DNA from 2 places in the Rahnella aceris genome. Region 2 is predicted to be linked to the other one. Evidence: predicted binding sites of a transcription regulator. Region 2 holds the regulator's gene; the other holds the start of a gene.

Region 1 (7,779 bases), on a different contig from region 2:
TTTACCATCGAACCGATGCTCAATGCCGGTAAAAAACAAAACAAAGTCCTGCCCGATGGCTGGACCGTGGTGACTAAAGATCATTCGTTGTCCGCACAATGGGAACATATGATTGCGGTGACGAAAGATGGTTATGAAATACTGACCCCGTGGCCGGAAGATAAGTGACAATACCGGGACAGTAAAGCCTCCATCCGGAGGCTTTTTGCTTTCTGAGGTACGGCTAACTGCGCTCGATTTCTTTTGTCGCCCGGTCTAACGCATCGGTGATTTTATACAGTGTCTCCTGTCCGATGGGGCCTTTCGCCAGCCGCAGGTTCAGCGCCATGCGGATATTGTTTATCGCGCGCTGCATTTCAGGAATGCTGCGATTGTTGGATAAAATCGCCAGCGAATGCAGTTTTTCCGTCACTGAGCCGAGCAGTTCTCCCTGTTCAGCCAGCGATTGCGAACCTTCCGGTGTAATCGCATATTGCTTCTTACCGCCCTCTTCCTGGCTGGCCGAAATCAACCCCTGTTCTTCTAAAAAGGTCAGGTTCGGATAAATGATACTGGCGCTCGGCGTGTATTCACCTTTGGATAATTCTTCGATGGCCTTGATCAGCTCATAACCGTGGGCGGGACGCCGCTGCAAAAAATGCAGCATCAGCAGGCGGATATCCCCCGTTTCGAACATTCTTTCGCGGCGGTGTTTATGATTCATCATCGTTATTTATTATGCCAATAGGCCACACAACGCACCAGGTTCGCATCCAATCCACGGGTTTCCACGAAATAATCATTCAGCCCTTTGGCGAATTTCCCTTCACCGGTGACCCAGATGTAGTAATCGCTTTCCGGCAGCGGCAGGCTTTTCAGTTTTTTAACCGCCGCGTCATCTTCCTGATAACCGTTGTGCTCATCGCTGACAATCCATTCGATGTTGAAGTCTTGTTCATCATCTAAATAGCTGACGCAACTCACGTCTTTCACTTTCACCAGCACGGTGATTTTGGCGTCAGACGCCGCCTGTTTCAGCTCACGCAGACGGCGTTTCACCGCCGGAAGACCGGTTTCATCGCAGACATACAACTGCCATTTATAGGTGGTCGGGATGATCAGTGAACCACGTGGCCCGCCGATGATCAGTTTATCGCCCGGCTTCGCATCAGCCGCCCATTCGCTGGCGACACCCCCGTCGTGAATATAGAAATCCAGCGTCAGTTCGTTGGTCTGTGCATCGTAATGCAGCGGCGTGTATTCGCGGTTCAGCGGACGCGGCCCTTCGCCCCACACAATCCCTTCTTCGGTTGCAGCGGGTGGTGTAATGGCATCCCCCGGATTCGCCGGGAAAAACAGTTTGATGTGGTCATCGAAGCCGCGTGACGTAAACCCGGTCAGCTCGTCGCCGTTTAATACAATGCGTTTAAAACAGCCGGAAATCGTTTCACTGCTTTTTACCGTGATATGACGGAAAACCAGTTCGTTTTTGACCCGGACCGGCAGGTTTGCGGCAGGGGTTTCAGTGCGATGTTGTGCCATCACGTTCTCTCTTTTGCGATAAGGTTTGCTGAAAGATATATCTTAGTCATGTTTTCCGCAATCCCGGAAAGTGTAAGGAAAAACAAAAAAGCCATCGCGGTGGATGGCTTCGGATTGCAGTGGCCGGAGGAAGAATGGCTAGCGCACGGCGCCGTACAGGAACATCTCGACGGCGTTTTTCACCAGTTGCTTGATCTCGATGACGTCCAGTGGCGCAGGGTCGCTCTGGTACAAACGCATATTGGTTTGCGCCGTCACCAGCGCCAGAAACTGGCGCGCGCGCAAATCGGCATCAGCATTGCCGAGTTGCCCTTTTTGCATCGCCAGCGCTAAAAATGCCGCCAGTGATTCGATGGCTTCACCCGGACCGGCATCGTGAAACAACATACCGATGTCAGAACGCCCGGCTTCGGCAATCACCATCCGGTATACCGCCAGCGCGGTACCGTCGTTGGTCAGCACCAGCAACATTCTTTCACCAAAACGGGTCAGCACCGTTTCCAGCGGCAGATCAGGCAAGGGGGCGGAAAGCCCGTCAACGGCATCGGAAAGATGCCCGGTGGCGTAGGCTTTAACCACCGCCACCAGCAGCGATTCTTTGGAGGGAAAGTAATTGTAAAGTGTGGCTTTTGATCCGCCAAGCCGCCGGGCAAGCTCATTCATCGAAGCACGCTCGTAGCCGCACTCCTGAAATAATTCCGCCGCGGCATCCACAATGGCATCCCTTCTGGCCTCGGTACGTACCTTCATTTTCGCTCCTTAACTGTACGGTACAGTTTCTATTTATACCCACTCTAACCATGCCTTTCCGGCTTGTAAAGCCGCGCCCCCCTGGCCCGTTTCGAAAGACGAATTGCAAAGATTTCGTTAAGAACTACATTTTTTTTATCATTTTGTTGATAACAATTATCAGTATCATTATCATTCTCACGAAGCCGAAATGGGTGCGGATGTTAAATAAACCCATATTTTATAAGGACAATGGCCTTTTCACGGAAGAATTGCATGCAGATGACCAGCGCGTCTGATTTGTCGAAAGGCAGTAAATGCGAGCAGAACTTAAAAAAATTAGTCCAGGACTTATAACAAATGTTCAAATCCTTTACACAGCAGGGTTTGGTGAAAAACGTCATTTTCATGGGGACGATTCTCACCACCACCTTTAACGTAAATGCAGCGGAAGCCGTTAAAGACAATACCGATCTCACAGCAAGCAATACGCAATCTTCTGAAGCCATCAAAAAAAAACCGGCGGTGCGTACCGCGCAGGATCTGGCGCAGAACAATGAAGAAGTCATGACTGTCACCGAAACGATGCCGGATAAAAAACCAGGCTCGAAAACCACCATCACGGCGGCAGAAATGCAGCGAAAAGGCGGTAATGATTTCGGCACTATCATGCGTTATGAGCCGCTGATCACCGCGACCGGCGCGAGTGGCGGCTCCGGCAATGGCAAAAGCGGCTTCGACCGCAGCGGTTATACCGGCTATAACATCCGTGGCCTGGAAAGCAACCGCGTCGGTATTGACGTCGACGGTATTCCGCAGCCAAACGCTACCGGGCGCAGCTACGTCAGCCGTGCGGGCCTGAATACCTTTGGTATTGGCCGCGATTACATCGACCCGTATATTTACGGTCAGGTGGATATTGAATCCGGCGCCACATCAGCCGATCGCGCCAACACCTCCATCGGCGGTGCCGTTTCCTTCCTGCCAAAATCTGCCGACGATTACCTGCGTCCGGGCAAGGAAGTCTATTTCGGTTACCAGTCTGATTATGATTCTTCGGATCGTTCCTGGCACAACGGCATCACCGCTGCCGCCGGTGACGAAACCCTGCGGGGCCTGATCGCCATCAGCCGCCGCGACGGCCAGGAAACCAGCAACAACAGCGATACGCTCGATGCGTATCCGGCCAACTGGCACTCTGACGCCATTATGACGTCGGTCATCTGGCAGCCGAATGATGCGCATAAAATCACCGGCACCCTCGATTACTACGAGAAAGTGAACCACACCCATTACGATACCTGGAACAATGCTGGCAGCGCGATTCTGGGTACCGCACAACAGCAAAGTAACACCCGCCGCTGGGGCGCGAGCCTGAAAGATGAATGGACGCCATTCAACGATTACGTGGATGCCATCGTCTCGAAAGTGTATTACCAGTACACTCAGGCACACGACAACACCTATCTGCCAAACGAAAGTAAGCAGATGATGAACGTCTACTCAAACTATGACGTGAACACTTACGGCGCGGAGACCAGCTGGCTAAAAACGCTGGGTCGCCATGAGCTGAGTGCCGGTATCAACGGCCGCGTGTCCAACACTGAACGTCCATTCCGCGAAAGCCCGGATCAAAGTGCTTTCACGACTATCATGCAGCCGGAAGCTAACAGCCGGACGTATATCCTCGGCGGCTTCCTGCAAGACACCATTAAGTTTGACCTCGACGGCCATAACTTCTCTGTGGTGCCTGCGGTGCGTGTCGCGTATCAGAATACCAAGGCAGAAAACCTGTCAGACTTGTCCAACAGCATTGTTTCTGAAGATCAGGTTTCCACCCTGTACGGTAAAGCCAACTCCGATACACAGGCCCTGCCATCACTGGCCTTCACCTATGACATCACCCCTAAGCTGATGACTTACCTGCAGTACCAGCGCGGTGCCCAGTTCCCGGATGCCAGCCAGCTTTACGGATCCTGGAACCTCGGTTCTAACTACGCAGGCCGTGGTCAGTACGCGCTGATCGGTAACACTAATCTGAAAACCGAAACCAGCAATAACTTTGAATGGGGCATGAAAGGCGAAGCCACGGAAGGCGTGACCTTCAAGACTTCTCTCTTCTATAACACCTACAAAAACTTCATTGCTAACACCCGTTACACCCGCGCGGGCAGCCCGGGTATGTTCACCAATGTGCCCTCCAATATTTATACGATTTATCAGGCAGAAAACCGCGATGAAGCCTTTATCTACGGTGGCGATCTGAGTACCAAAATTAACTACGGTACCTGGTTCAGCAGCGTTGATGGCCTGAGCACCACCTTCGCACTGGGTTATGCCAAGGGTGAATCGAAATCCAGCTACGATGGCGACAAATATGTTGACCTCGACAGCGTGCCGCCAATGAAGTTTGTGGCTGGCGTGGCATGGGATGCGCCATCCGGCATCTACGGCACCGCCCTGACCGCCACCTTCGTGAAAGGTAAAAAAGCCGAAGCGACCAGCCGCCAGAGCTACACCAATGCCGGGACGCCAATCACGGGTTCCACCACCGAATACATGAATGTGCCGGGCTACGGTATGGTGGATGCAACGGCCTACTGGAAAGTCGCGAAGAACGTGAAACTCAGCGGTGGCGTTTATAACATCACCGACCGCAAATACTGGGATTATCTGAGCAGCCGCACCCTGACCGAAACCACCAATCAGGATGAGTACAACAAAGCGCTGGCTGTGATGCCGGGTCGCAGCTTCCAGTTGGGCGTGAACGTCGATTTCTAACCGATAACGCCCGAACGGACAACATCAAAGGCGTCATGTGCAAACATGACGCCTTTTTTACGCCTTGTGACCTTCTCCTCAAAACTAAACCCACCTGTACATTTTCTTGACATGGGAATTTTATTACTCCATAAATGAACCGTACCGTACGGTTTTGAAATAAACCGAAACCGACGTCCCGCGACGATTCTTAAAAAGGTAGGAAAAATGTCTGCATCCGTTCACGGCTATTCTCTGGCGGCTTTGATTTCTTTGGGTTTTCTCACCGGGTGCGCGAGTACCCAGCCTGTGCCCTACACCGGGGTCACCTCTTCTCCACAAATGAAACCTGATACCCAGGACGATTCAGGCCATATCGCATACAGCTACAACACCCCGACGGACTGGAATAAATACAGCCGCGCGATCCTCGATCCGGTGGTGATTTATCAGGGCAAGGATGCCCAGTTTGATGACGTCACGGCGGAGCAAAAACAGCAACTGGCGGCGTACATGCAGCAGCAGTTCGGCAAAAGTGTCGGCGGGCGTTTCCCGCTGACGAACGCTATTACCCCAGGCACCTTACGTATCCGGCTGACGCTCACCGGCGCGCAAACCACCACCGCGTTTCTGGGCACGTTCACCCGCTTTGATCTGATGGGCGGGCCGTACAACATCGTGCAGTCAGTGCGCGGCAAACAGGGTTCATTCACCGGCTCCGTGAGTTATGCGGTGGAAATTTATGACGCCCCCTCCAATCAGTTGCTGAAGGCTTATATCGCGAAGCAATACCCGAACTCGCTGAACATTGGCGCGACCTGGGGTGCGCTGAGTGCGGCCGAAACCGGGCTGGATAAAGGCGCGGAACAGTTGCAGGCACAACTGAAATAAGTGACGGCAGGACACAGGACATCACCATGAAAATCTATCCGCAGCAGGTCGTTTGCAAACATTGCGACAGTCTGTATACCCGAAAACCTGTGCGGTCCGGCGAGGCCGCACATTGCCAGCGTTGCCGTGCCGTACTGTATCGGGGAAGCTGGCTGAGTCTGGAACAATGGTTTGCGCTGACGGTTACCGCCGCGCTGTTTTTCATTATCGCCAATGCCTTTCCGGTGCTGGAAATTCAGTTTCATGGTCAGGTGCAGGCGGCAACGTTGTGGCAAACCGCGATGGCGCTGGCGTACAGCTACGCATCGCCACTGGCCATTCCGCTGGCCATGCTGATCATCGTCTGTCCGTGTCTGCAAATTCTCTTATTGGGTTGGGTGTTATGGCACGCCTGCCGGAAAAAAGCCGCGCCGGGGCTCGCTTCTGCGATGCGTTTGCTGGCCGGGCTGGCGCCCTGGAGCATGGCGGAAGTGGCGTTGCTGAGCATTCTTATCGCCGCCATCAAACTCTCGGGACTGGTGCAAATCACCCCCGGCCCCGGTACATGGGCGCTGCTCGGGTTGTGCCTGTTATTGCCGGTGATCAACCATCAGGATTTCCACCCGCTGTGGAGCCTCAAAACGCTGAAAGGCCAGCGCGAATGACGCCGGTTCCGCACGCATTAACGCAGGGCATCGTGCGCTGTCATGTCTGCGGACTGGTCTGCGAACAGGTGCCTGGCGTGCGGGCGTTGCCGTGTCCGCGCTGCCATGCGCCGCTGCATCCGCGATTGCCGGACAGCCTCAGCCAGTCATGGGCATTGCTGCTCACCGGGCTGTTGCTGTATCTGCCCGCCAATTTACTGCCGGTGATGTACAACAGTTTTGCCGGTCGCGGCAGTGAAAGCACCATTCTGGGCGGTATTGCCGGGTTCTGGGATGCCGGTGATTACATCATCGCAGCAATCATTTTTACCGCCAGCATTGTCGTGCCGTGTGCCAAGTTCCTGATCCTCGGCGGGCTGCTGATCGCGGTACAACGACGTCCCGCTTCCGGTCAGCTTCGTCGCTCGCGCCTGTTCCGCCTGACGGAACATATCGGTTACTGGTCGATGCTCGATGTGATGGTGGTCGCGATGATCGCAGCGCTGGTGCAGTTCCCCGGCCTCAGCACTGCCGAACCGCGCATCGGTATTGTTTTTTTTGGCGCAGTGGTGATCTTCACCCTGCTGGCTGCCCTGAAGTTCGACCCGCGTTTGCTCTGGGAAAATCAGAATAATGACTGAACACGCTTCACCCCCGCCGGACATTGTCCCGCGCCGTTTTCGCCCCTCGCTGATCTGGCTGGTGCCCGCCATAGCGGCATCAGTGGGTTTGTTTTTGCTGTTACAGGTCTGGGCGGATACCGGCCCGGAAATCTCCATTACTTTTCAGACCGCCAGCGGATTAGAAGCCGGTAAAACCGAAGTGAAATACAAAGACGTCACGGTCGGGCGGGTGAAATCGATTTCGCTCAGCCCCGACAGCCGCCGCGTGCTGGTCACCGTTTCACTGATGAAAAACGCCGAAAATCTGCCCAGGGAGGACACCCGTTTTTGGGTCGTGCGTCCGCGCATCGGCATGGGCGGCGTATCGGGTATCGATACCCTGCTTTCCGGCGCGTATATCAGCCTTGATACCGGCACATCGCAGAAATCCGGCAGTGACTTTCAGGGACTGGAATCGCCCCCGGCGGTGATCAACGGTATGCCCGGCAAACAGTTTGAAGTGGTGGCCGACGATCTGGGTTCACTGGATATCGGTTCGGCGGTGTATTACCGCCGCGTGCCGGTCGGGCGGGTCTCTTCCTATGCGCTGCGCCCTGACGGCAAAGGCGTCAGCCTGAACGTATTTATCGATG
Region 2 (7,779 bases):
AAAAAGTCATTGTGATCGGCCATTCAATGGGTGGGAAAGCGGCGATGGCGTTGACGGCACTGATCCCCGACCGTATCGAAAAGTTGATCGCCATTGATGTCGCGCCGGTGGATTATCACGTGCGTCGCCATGATGAGATTTTTGCGGCGATTAATGCCGTGACCGAGGCAGGACTCCGCGACCGTACCTCCGCTACCGAATGCATGCGCACGTATATAAAGGAAGACGGCGTGATCCAGTTCCTGCTCAAATCATTCCAGCAGGGAGAATGGCGCTTTAACGTGCCGGTGCTGCTCAGTGAATACGAAACTATTACCGGCTGGGAAGACGTGCCTCCGTGGGATCACCCGGCGCTGTTTATCCGTGGCGGGCTATCGCCGTATGTGCAGGATGAATATCGCGACGCGATTGCCCGACAATTTCCGCAGGCCAAAGCGCATGTGGTGGCGGGAGCCGGTCATTGGGTGCACGCGGAAAAACCCGATGCAGTACTGCGCGCGGTGCACCGTTTCATCGATGCGGCCTGAGGTTTAACATCCTGGGGATAAATTGTGCAAAAAGTCTGCACAACTTAAGAAGTTATCATGAAATCAGGGTAATCAGGCGTTGTGAACCCCTGGTGCGCCAGTGTATGATTGCGCGCTATAATTTTGCCGCCCCGTTTACTCACAGTGAGTCGCGGGAGGTGAATTGGGTCAGGGTTTCTTAGCCCGAAATGTGTGAAACGCTCGTCAGGAACCGGCTTGCGGTTTTCCGATGTAAAAACTTCCCTGGTTGTACCGCTACCTATGGCAAAAGAACAACTGGATCGCACGACGATTGATCTGTTCGCAGATGACCGTCGTCCGGGGCGTCCAAAAACAAATCCGCTATCCCGTGATGAACAGCTCAGGATCAATAAGCGCAACCAGTTACGCCGCGATAAAGCGAGCGGCCTGCGTCGTGTGGAGCTGAAAATGAATGCCGATGCTGTTGATATGCTCAATAAGCTGGCAGAAGAACGCAATATCAGTCGTAGCGAATTGATTGAAGAGATGCTGCTGTCGCATCTTAACGGTCATGAAGGCTGATTGAAAAGCGGGTAACCCTCTCAGGCTACCCGTTTGTTTTTTCTTACTTATTCCATATTAATTCACGTCTTCCTGCTCAGAACGTTTCCCAGTTTTCAGCACTTTTCGCCGAAAGCATGCTGGTATCCGGACGCAATAACGGTGCGGAAATTGACTTCCCCGGACGTGAACCGACGCTCGTCACGCTATCTTTAAGTTTGAACGTAGCAACGGCATTGTTCAGCAATGAAGCCTGCTCTTCCAGTGATACTGCAGCCTGCGACGCCTGTTCTACCAGCGCGGCGTTCTGCTGTGTGACGCTGTCCATTTCTGTGACGGCAACCGCCACCTGACTGATTCCTTTGCTTTGCTCATCGGATGCAGAGGCGATTTCCGCCATGATGTCAGTGACATGCGTAATTGAGCGCACCACTTCATTCATCGTCTGACCGGCGTTTTCAACCAATTTCGAACCGCTGTCGACGCGGGAAACCGATTCGCTGATGAGCTGCTCGATTTCTTTCGCCGCCTGCGCACTGCGTTGTGCAAGATTGCGCACTTCGCTGGCAACCACTGCAAAACCGCGCCCCTGCTCGCCCGCACGTGCCGCTTCGACGGCAGCATTCAGCGCCAGAATGTTGGTCTGGAAAGCGATGCTGTTAATCACAGAAGTGATTTCAGCAATTTTCTTCGAGCTGCCGGAGATATCTTTCATGGTGCTGACCACGTCTGCCACGATGTTGCCGCCCTTCTGCGCGGTGGTGGAAGCCTCCATCACCAGCTGGCTGGCGTGATGCGCGTTATCGGCATTGTGTTTAACGGTAGCCGTCAGTTCTTCCATGCTGGCAGCGGTTTCTTCCAGCGCCGACGCCTGTTCTTCCGTACGGGAAGACAAATCGTTGTTCCCGGCTGAAATTTCTGACGCGCCCTGATAGATGTGATTGGTGCAGTTGCGGATGGTCTGAACGGTATTGACCAGGCTCAACTGCATCTCGTTCAGCAACGGAATCAGCTTACCGGCGCAGTTTTTACCGAATTCTTCCAGATAAAACGTCAGATCGCCGCTGGCGATCACCGCGAAGTGACCGCGGATTTTATCCAGCGGCTTCACCAGCGCCATCACCAGATAACGGTCAGTCAGCAATAAAATCACCAGCCCGATACCAAATGCCGTCAGCAGAATCACTTTGCTAAATGACGTCAGATGGGTGGATTGCCGTTGTGCCGCATCAAAATCGACAGCGATCTGACCGCTGACTTTTTCCATTGATGAGCCAAAGCTGCGGCTCAGTGCAGGCACGGTGGAATTGGCTAGCTGGTTATAGGACTCCGTATTTTTGCTGCGGGCTGCGTCGAACAATGGCGTGACGCCCTGCGTGATCAGATTTTCCCAACTGGTGATTAATTCCTGCACGGAGGAATCTTCCAGCCCCGGATGCGGTGCCGCTTTAAAACTGGCCAGAGCCTGCGTCAGCCCGCTGAGTGATTGTTTGGCGGTATCAAAAATTTCCGGACCTTTTGACGGATCGGCCTGAAGCTGTGCCACGGCGCGGCTCAGGCGCGTCACGGTACGAAAATACTGATCATTTCCTTTATTGATCAGCGCCATATTGTTGACCAGCTCGGTACTATTTTTGGTATTTTGGGTCAGTGTGTCCAGTGAGGTGACGGTGTAAAGGGAAACACCTGCCCACATGACGCAAAAGATGCCAAGAATGGTTAATAAAGCGGCCCTGATGGTGATATTTTTTAAAAACTGCACGATATGCCTCTCTCGAAACATGTCTGTTTCTGGCCTGAGGATTGACGGGGATGCGGAGAATCAAGACAGGTAACCAGCAGGCAAGTGCCCCAGGACATGTTTGAACACCTCTCCGGGCATCGATTTCTTTATTATGTTGAGATTGCTCCCGAATCATCTATCGGCGGAATGTTCTCGAAATTTAGTATTGTGACAACTTATTTCTCAAACTTGCTTTTGACCTCATTAACCCTGAGGTTAATTCGCCGCAGGTGAAAGCACACAAAGGCGATAACACATAAAAATATTGCCCGATAAACTTATTTCCCAGTTAAGAAGGCGAGCAGAAGCATATTCTCCGCCGCACGAGTTTGCTATCATCTGCATTATTATTGCCTGCGTTGCAGAGCACTTCATTGAGAACAAGAGGTTAGGTAATCTTATGGCCGTTGTAGGTATCTTCTTTGGATCCGATACAGGTAACACCGAAAACATCGCAAAAATGATCCAGAAGCAATTGGGTAAAGATGTTGCAGAGGTGCATGACATTGCGAAGAGCAGCAAAGAGGATCTGGAAAAATTCGATATTTTGCTTATCGGCATTCCAACCTGGTATTACGGTGAAGCGCAGTGTGACTGGGACGACTTTTTCCCAACGCTGGAAGAGATAGATTTCGAAGGTAAGCTGGTGGCACTGTTTGGTTGCGGTGACCAGGAAGACTACGCCGAATATTTCTGCGATGCGCTGGGCACCGTGCGCGATATCATTGAGCCACGCGGCGCAGTGATTGTCGGACATTGGCCTACCGAAGGTTACCACTTTGAAGCATCTAAAGGCCTGGCGGATGATAAGCACTTCATAGGACTGGCAATTGACGAAGATCGTCAGCCCGAACTGACCAGCGAACGTGTTGATGCCTGGGTGAAACAGATCACAGAAGAACTTAGCCTTTCTGAAATTATTGGCTAAAAACCCTGTTGGCCCTGAGGATTTATTCTACAATTGAAGGGCCAAACTATTACTGAAATTAACAATTTAACTGCTACAAAATTGTAACTTTCGGTCGTATCAAGGTACACTGAGTTCCTCTGTTTTTTCTATTGATCAAGTCGTTGCATTCCAAATGTGACCGGCAATTTGTGATCTTTATTAACAGGCTGTCGTTGACGAGAATTGGCACATTGCGTTAAACGAAGAGACTAAACGAATAATTTTGTGCCGCCGATGCCACAGGCTGCATGCCTCAACTTGATTAGCACATAGTAACAGGACTGAATCCGCATGACTGACAACAACACCGCACTGAAGAAAGCCGGCTTAAAAGTCACGCTTCCGCGCCTCAAAATCCTGGAAGTGCTGCAAGCGCCGGAAGGTCATCACGTTAGTGCGGAAGATCTTTACAAGCAACTGATTGATATGGGTGAAGAAATTGGCCTGGCGACGGTTTACCGCGTTCTGAACCAGTTTGACGACGCCGGTATTGTCACCCGTCATAACTTCGAAGGCGGCAAGTCCGTATTCGAACTGACCCAGCAACATCACCATGACCACCTGATCTGTCTGGATTGCGGTCGTGTGATCGAATTCCGTGACGAATATATTGAAGGTCGTCAGCGTGAGATTGCTAAGAAACACGGTATCAAGCTCACCAACCACAGCCTGTATTTGTACGGTCACTGTGAAGCAGGCGATTGCCGCGAAGATGACTCTTTGCACAACGATAAACCTGCGCAGTAATCTGCACAGGCTTTGACTAAATTAACCGCTGAAAAGCGGTTTTTTTATGTCTGATATCGACGCAGATTGAGCCCGGATAGCAGGCATAAAAAACCCCGGCAAGCCGGGGTATGTTTCGCTGCTGAGATTCACGACTTAGGTGAATTGTTCGTTTTTATTTCCTGCCAGATTTTCCCGCAATCAGCAGCATATGCCTGACCGTCGCCAGTTTTACGCGCCGTCAGACATCGCTGGTAATCCAACACACGTACCGTTTCTTGTTCCGCAAATTGCTGGTGGGCTTTTTCCTGTTTCAGTTTATTCAGTAACACCTCGCAGGATGCCAGTTTGTCCGGATTGCCTTCTGACGTATTGATACAGGCACGGTAATCTTCCCGCGTTTGGGATATTTGTGCCTGATCGGCGGTGGGTGCACAACCGGCCAGCAAAACAGCCGAAACCATGATCATCAGTACTTTATTCATCGACATAGCGACCTCAGAAAATAGTAAATGGAGCGATAACGATGAATTTCACGTCTTTTTCATCCTGGAAAATGTTGCCGTAACCGCCGCCCCAGCTCGGAATATCCGAATGGTTGTCGTACTGGGTGTAATGCAGTTTGAACAACGTCCCTTTGGCGCGCCCTTCCTGAATGGTGTACAGCGCATCCAGGCTCCATGCGCTTTCTTTCAGACGCTGGCTCTGGTCATAAGCGGCGTTGGTGCTCGGTTTGGCATCCCAGGCATAGACGTACGAACCACCGACCGCGAAGCCCGGTAAATCCCATTTCGCCAGATCATACAATACGCCTGCATATACTGCTTTTTCACCGTTGGCGTTGAAGTCCGAGCGGTTGTCCCACCACACATCAAGACGGCCGTTTGAGGAAGAATAAGTCGGGGTCATGCGCTGCAGGAAGTAGCCCTGATTCCCTTCCGCTTTCACCATCGTCCCTTCCAGACGCCAGTTAAACTGCCCGGTGGTATAGCCAAAGGTCAGTGCCTGCAACCATGCCAGACCGTCATACAGACTGTTCGGATCATTCTTGTCACTGATGCGGTCTTCTGCACCATAGAACTGATAGCTGGTGGTCAGCGGATTGCCCAGCAGATCCATTTTGTACGAGGCCTTAGCAAAGTACTGATCGACATAACTTTCAGCCTGGCCAAATGCGCCTTCCAGTACGAAGTCATTTTTAAAATCATATTTCGCACCGAGCGAATGAATATAAGAAACGCCGGTTTTCTTGTCATTCTGGCGGAAATCATCCATTTCCAGATGCCACGGCGATTTATATTCATCAGCCCACATATAGGAGAAACTCAGTTCACCCGGGTCACCGAAATCGTGTTTATAACCGGCTTCCGCACCGCGATACGTACCCGGCATAAAGCTCCAGTGCGGTGCGATCAGCGTCTGTCCGGTAGGCTGAATATACCCTGCGTGCCCCCAGAATCCGCCGTATTTGAATTTACCGGCTGCCTTATAAAGACTGACCCCACTTTTATCCCCGGAGTAATCTTCGTCGTAGGCGCGGTTGCTGTTGGAAAAGGCGATTTCGTTGGGATGGCCGCTCTCGCTGCTCTCAGCCATTTCAATCGCCGTAAAGGCTGCGATATCAATACCAAACATGTCCCAGGCATAGCCGGAAGAAAAATCGAGGTTCAGGTTAGCGGTAGAATGCGAAAGGTTGGTTGTATAGTCTTTGTAGTGGTCACTCGCCGGATCCATGTCCTTGCGGTCACGTTCACGCTGCCAGTAGTACACACCGCCGGTCAGTGTGGAATCATCAATAAAACCGGCTGCTTTGGTCTCTTGTGAAAACATCATTCCGCCACCCAGTAAGGTGCCGGCGAGAGAATACATGGCAGGTTTCAGGTAAGCCGATCCCCTGCCCCTGTTACGGCGCTTGTGCATAGAGATTCCTCATGTTGACTAAAAAAACGAGCAAAACCCAAACGGGTATAAAAAGCGGTCGCCAGAGGCGTAACCGGTTAAATCAACATCAAGAGTATTTTTCGCGACGCGAATTATCAATGAGTAATTAATCATTAATTATCGAAATATGACAAAGTGCACATAAAGATGAAAAAGCATTACAGAGGTATGCAGGAAAGGATTAAAGCAATGGACTATAATAATATATAATTAAAACATACGATTAAACAAAATCATCTTACAGTTTAAACGTTTCAGCAATATGAACGGCTGTGGCACAACGTTTTAAAAGTAAGCATAGGAAATACATTAATTCGCGACGAAAAACAAAAGGCATCTCTGACAAGAATAACAGGCGAAAAAAAACGCAGCCTGAACTGCGTTTTTGTTACCTCATACTGAGGACTTACGCGACGGGTTTGCTTTCCCAGGTATCACGCAGGCCAACGGTACGGTTAAACACCAGATGTTCAGCACTTGAGTAGCGGTTGTCGGCACAGAAGTAACCTTCACGCTCAAACTGCAGGCTGATTTCAGCCTGTGCAGCCACCAGTGATGGCTCCACGAAACCGTGGGAAATCACCAGGGAATCCGGGTTGATGGTGGTCAGGAAGTCTTCCGCCTGGCCCGGGTTTGCGACGCTGAACAGACGGTCATACAGGCGGAACTCAGCCGGTTTGCCTTCAGACGCGGACACCCAGTGGATCACGCCTTTCACCTTGCGGCCATCGGCAGGATCTTTGCTCAGCGTGTCGATATCGTAAGAACAGAAGATAGTGGTGATATTTCCTTCCTCGTCTTTCTCGATACGTTCTGCTTTGATCACATACGCATTACGCAGGCGCACTTCTTTGCCCAACACCAGACGTTTGTACTGCTTGTTGGCTTCTTCGCGGAAATCAGCCTGATCGATGTAAATCTCACGGGTAAACGGCACTTCGCGGGTGCCCATTTCCGGTTTGCCCGGATGATTCGGCATCTTCACCATCTGCACATCATCACCGGTAAAGTTTTCAATGATCACTTTAACCGGATTGATAACCGCCATGGCGCGCGGTGCGTTCTCGTTGAGATCGTCACGGATGCAAGATTCCAGCGCCATCATTTCAACGTTGTTATCCTGCTTGGTAACGCCGATACGACGGCAGAATTCACGGATAGACGCCGCGGTATAGCCCCGGCGACGCAGACCTGAAACGGTCGGCATGCGCGGGTCATCCCAGCCTTCAACAATCTTCTCGGTCACCAGCAGGTTCAGCTTGCGCTTGGACATGATGGAGTATTCGAGATTCAGACGGGAGAATTCGTACTGACGCGGGTGACATGGAATA

What was found. The regulator Fur, encoded in region 2, represses iron uptake genes when iron is present. The targets are predictions, from matches to a motif close to ATAATAATGAGAACNACTATCAA.
Region 1: a site for Fur is predicted at 2,418-2,440, ahead of GW591_RS16015 (TonB-dependent receptor domain-containing protein). Genes of this name have one in related genera too.

Annotation. Positions count from the first base shown of each region.
Region 1 is NZ_JAADJV010000003.1:108,777-116,555, reverse strand. Features, by position in the region: gene map (type I methionyl aminopeptidase) at 1-168, shown strand, start outside; gene GW591_RS16030 (PadR family transcriptional regulator) at 224-706, opposite strand; gene GW591_RS16025 (siderophore-interacting protein) at 709-1,521, opposite strand; gene GW591_RS16020 (TetR/AcrR family transcriptional regulator) at 1,660-2,271, opposite strand; gene GW591_RS16015 (TonB-dependent receptor domain-containing protein) at 2,659-5,031, shown strand; gene GW591_RS16010 (DUF3313 domain-containing protein) at 5,239-5,901, shown strand; gene GW591_RS16005 (paraquat-inducible protein A) at 5,928-6,545, shown strand; gene GW591_RS16000 (paraquat-inducible protein A) at 6,542-7,165, shown strand; gene GW591_RS15995 (PqiB family protein) at 7,158-7,779, shown strand, end outside.
Region 2 is NZ_JAADJV010000001.1:2,339,315-2,347,093, forward strand. Features, by position in the region: gene ybfF (esterase) at 1-527, shown strand, start outside; gene ybfE (LexA regulated protein) at 789-1,070, shown strand; gene GW591_RS10715 (methyl-accepting chemotaxis protein) at 1,147-2,811, opposite strand; gene fldA (flavodoxin FldA) at 3,233-3,760, shown strand; gene fur (ferric iron uptake transcriptional regulator) at 4,073-4,528, shown strand; gene chiQ (ChiQ/YbfN family lipoprotein) at 4,657-4,992, opposite strand; gene chiP (chitoporin ChiP) at 5,006-6,376, opposite strand; gene glnS (glutamine--tRNA ligase) at 6,855-7,779, opposite strand, start outside.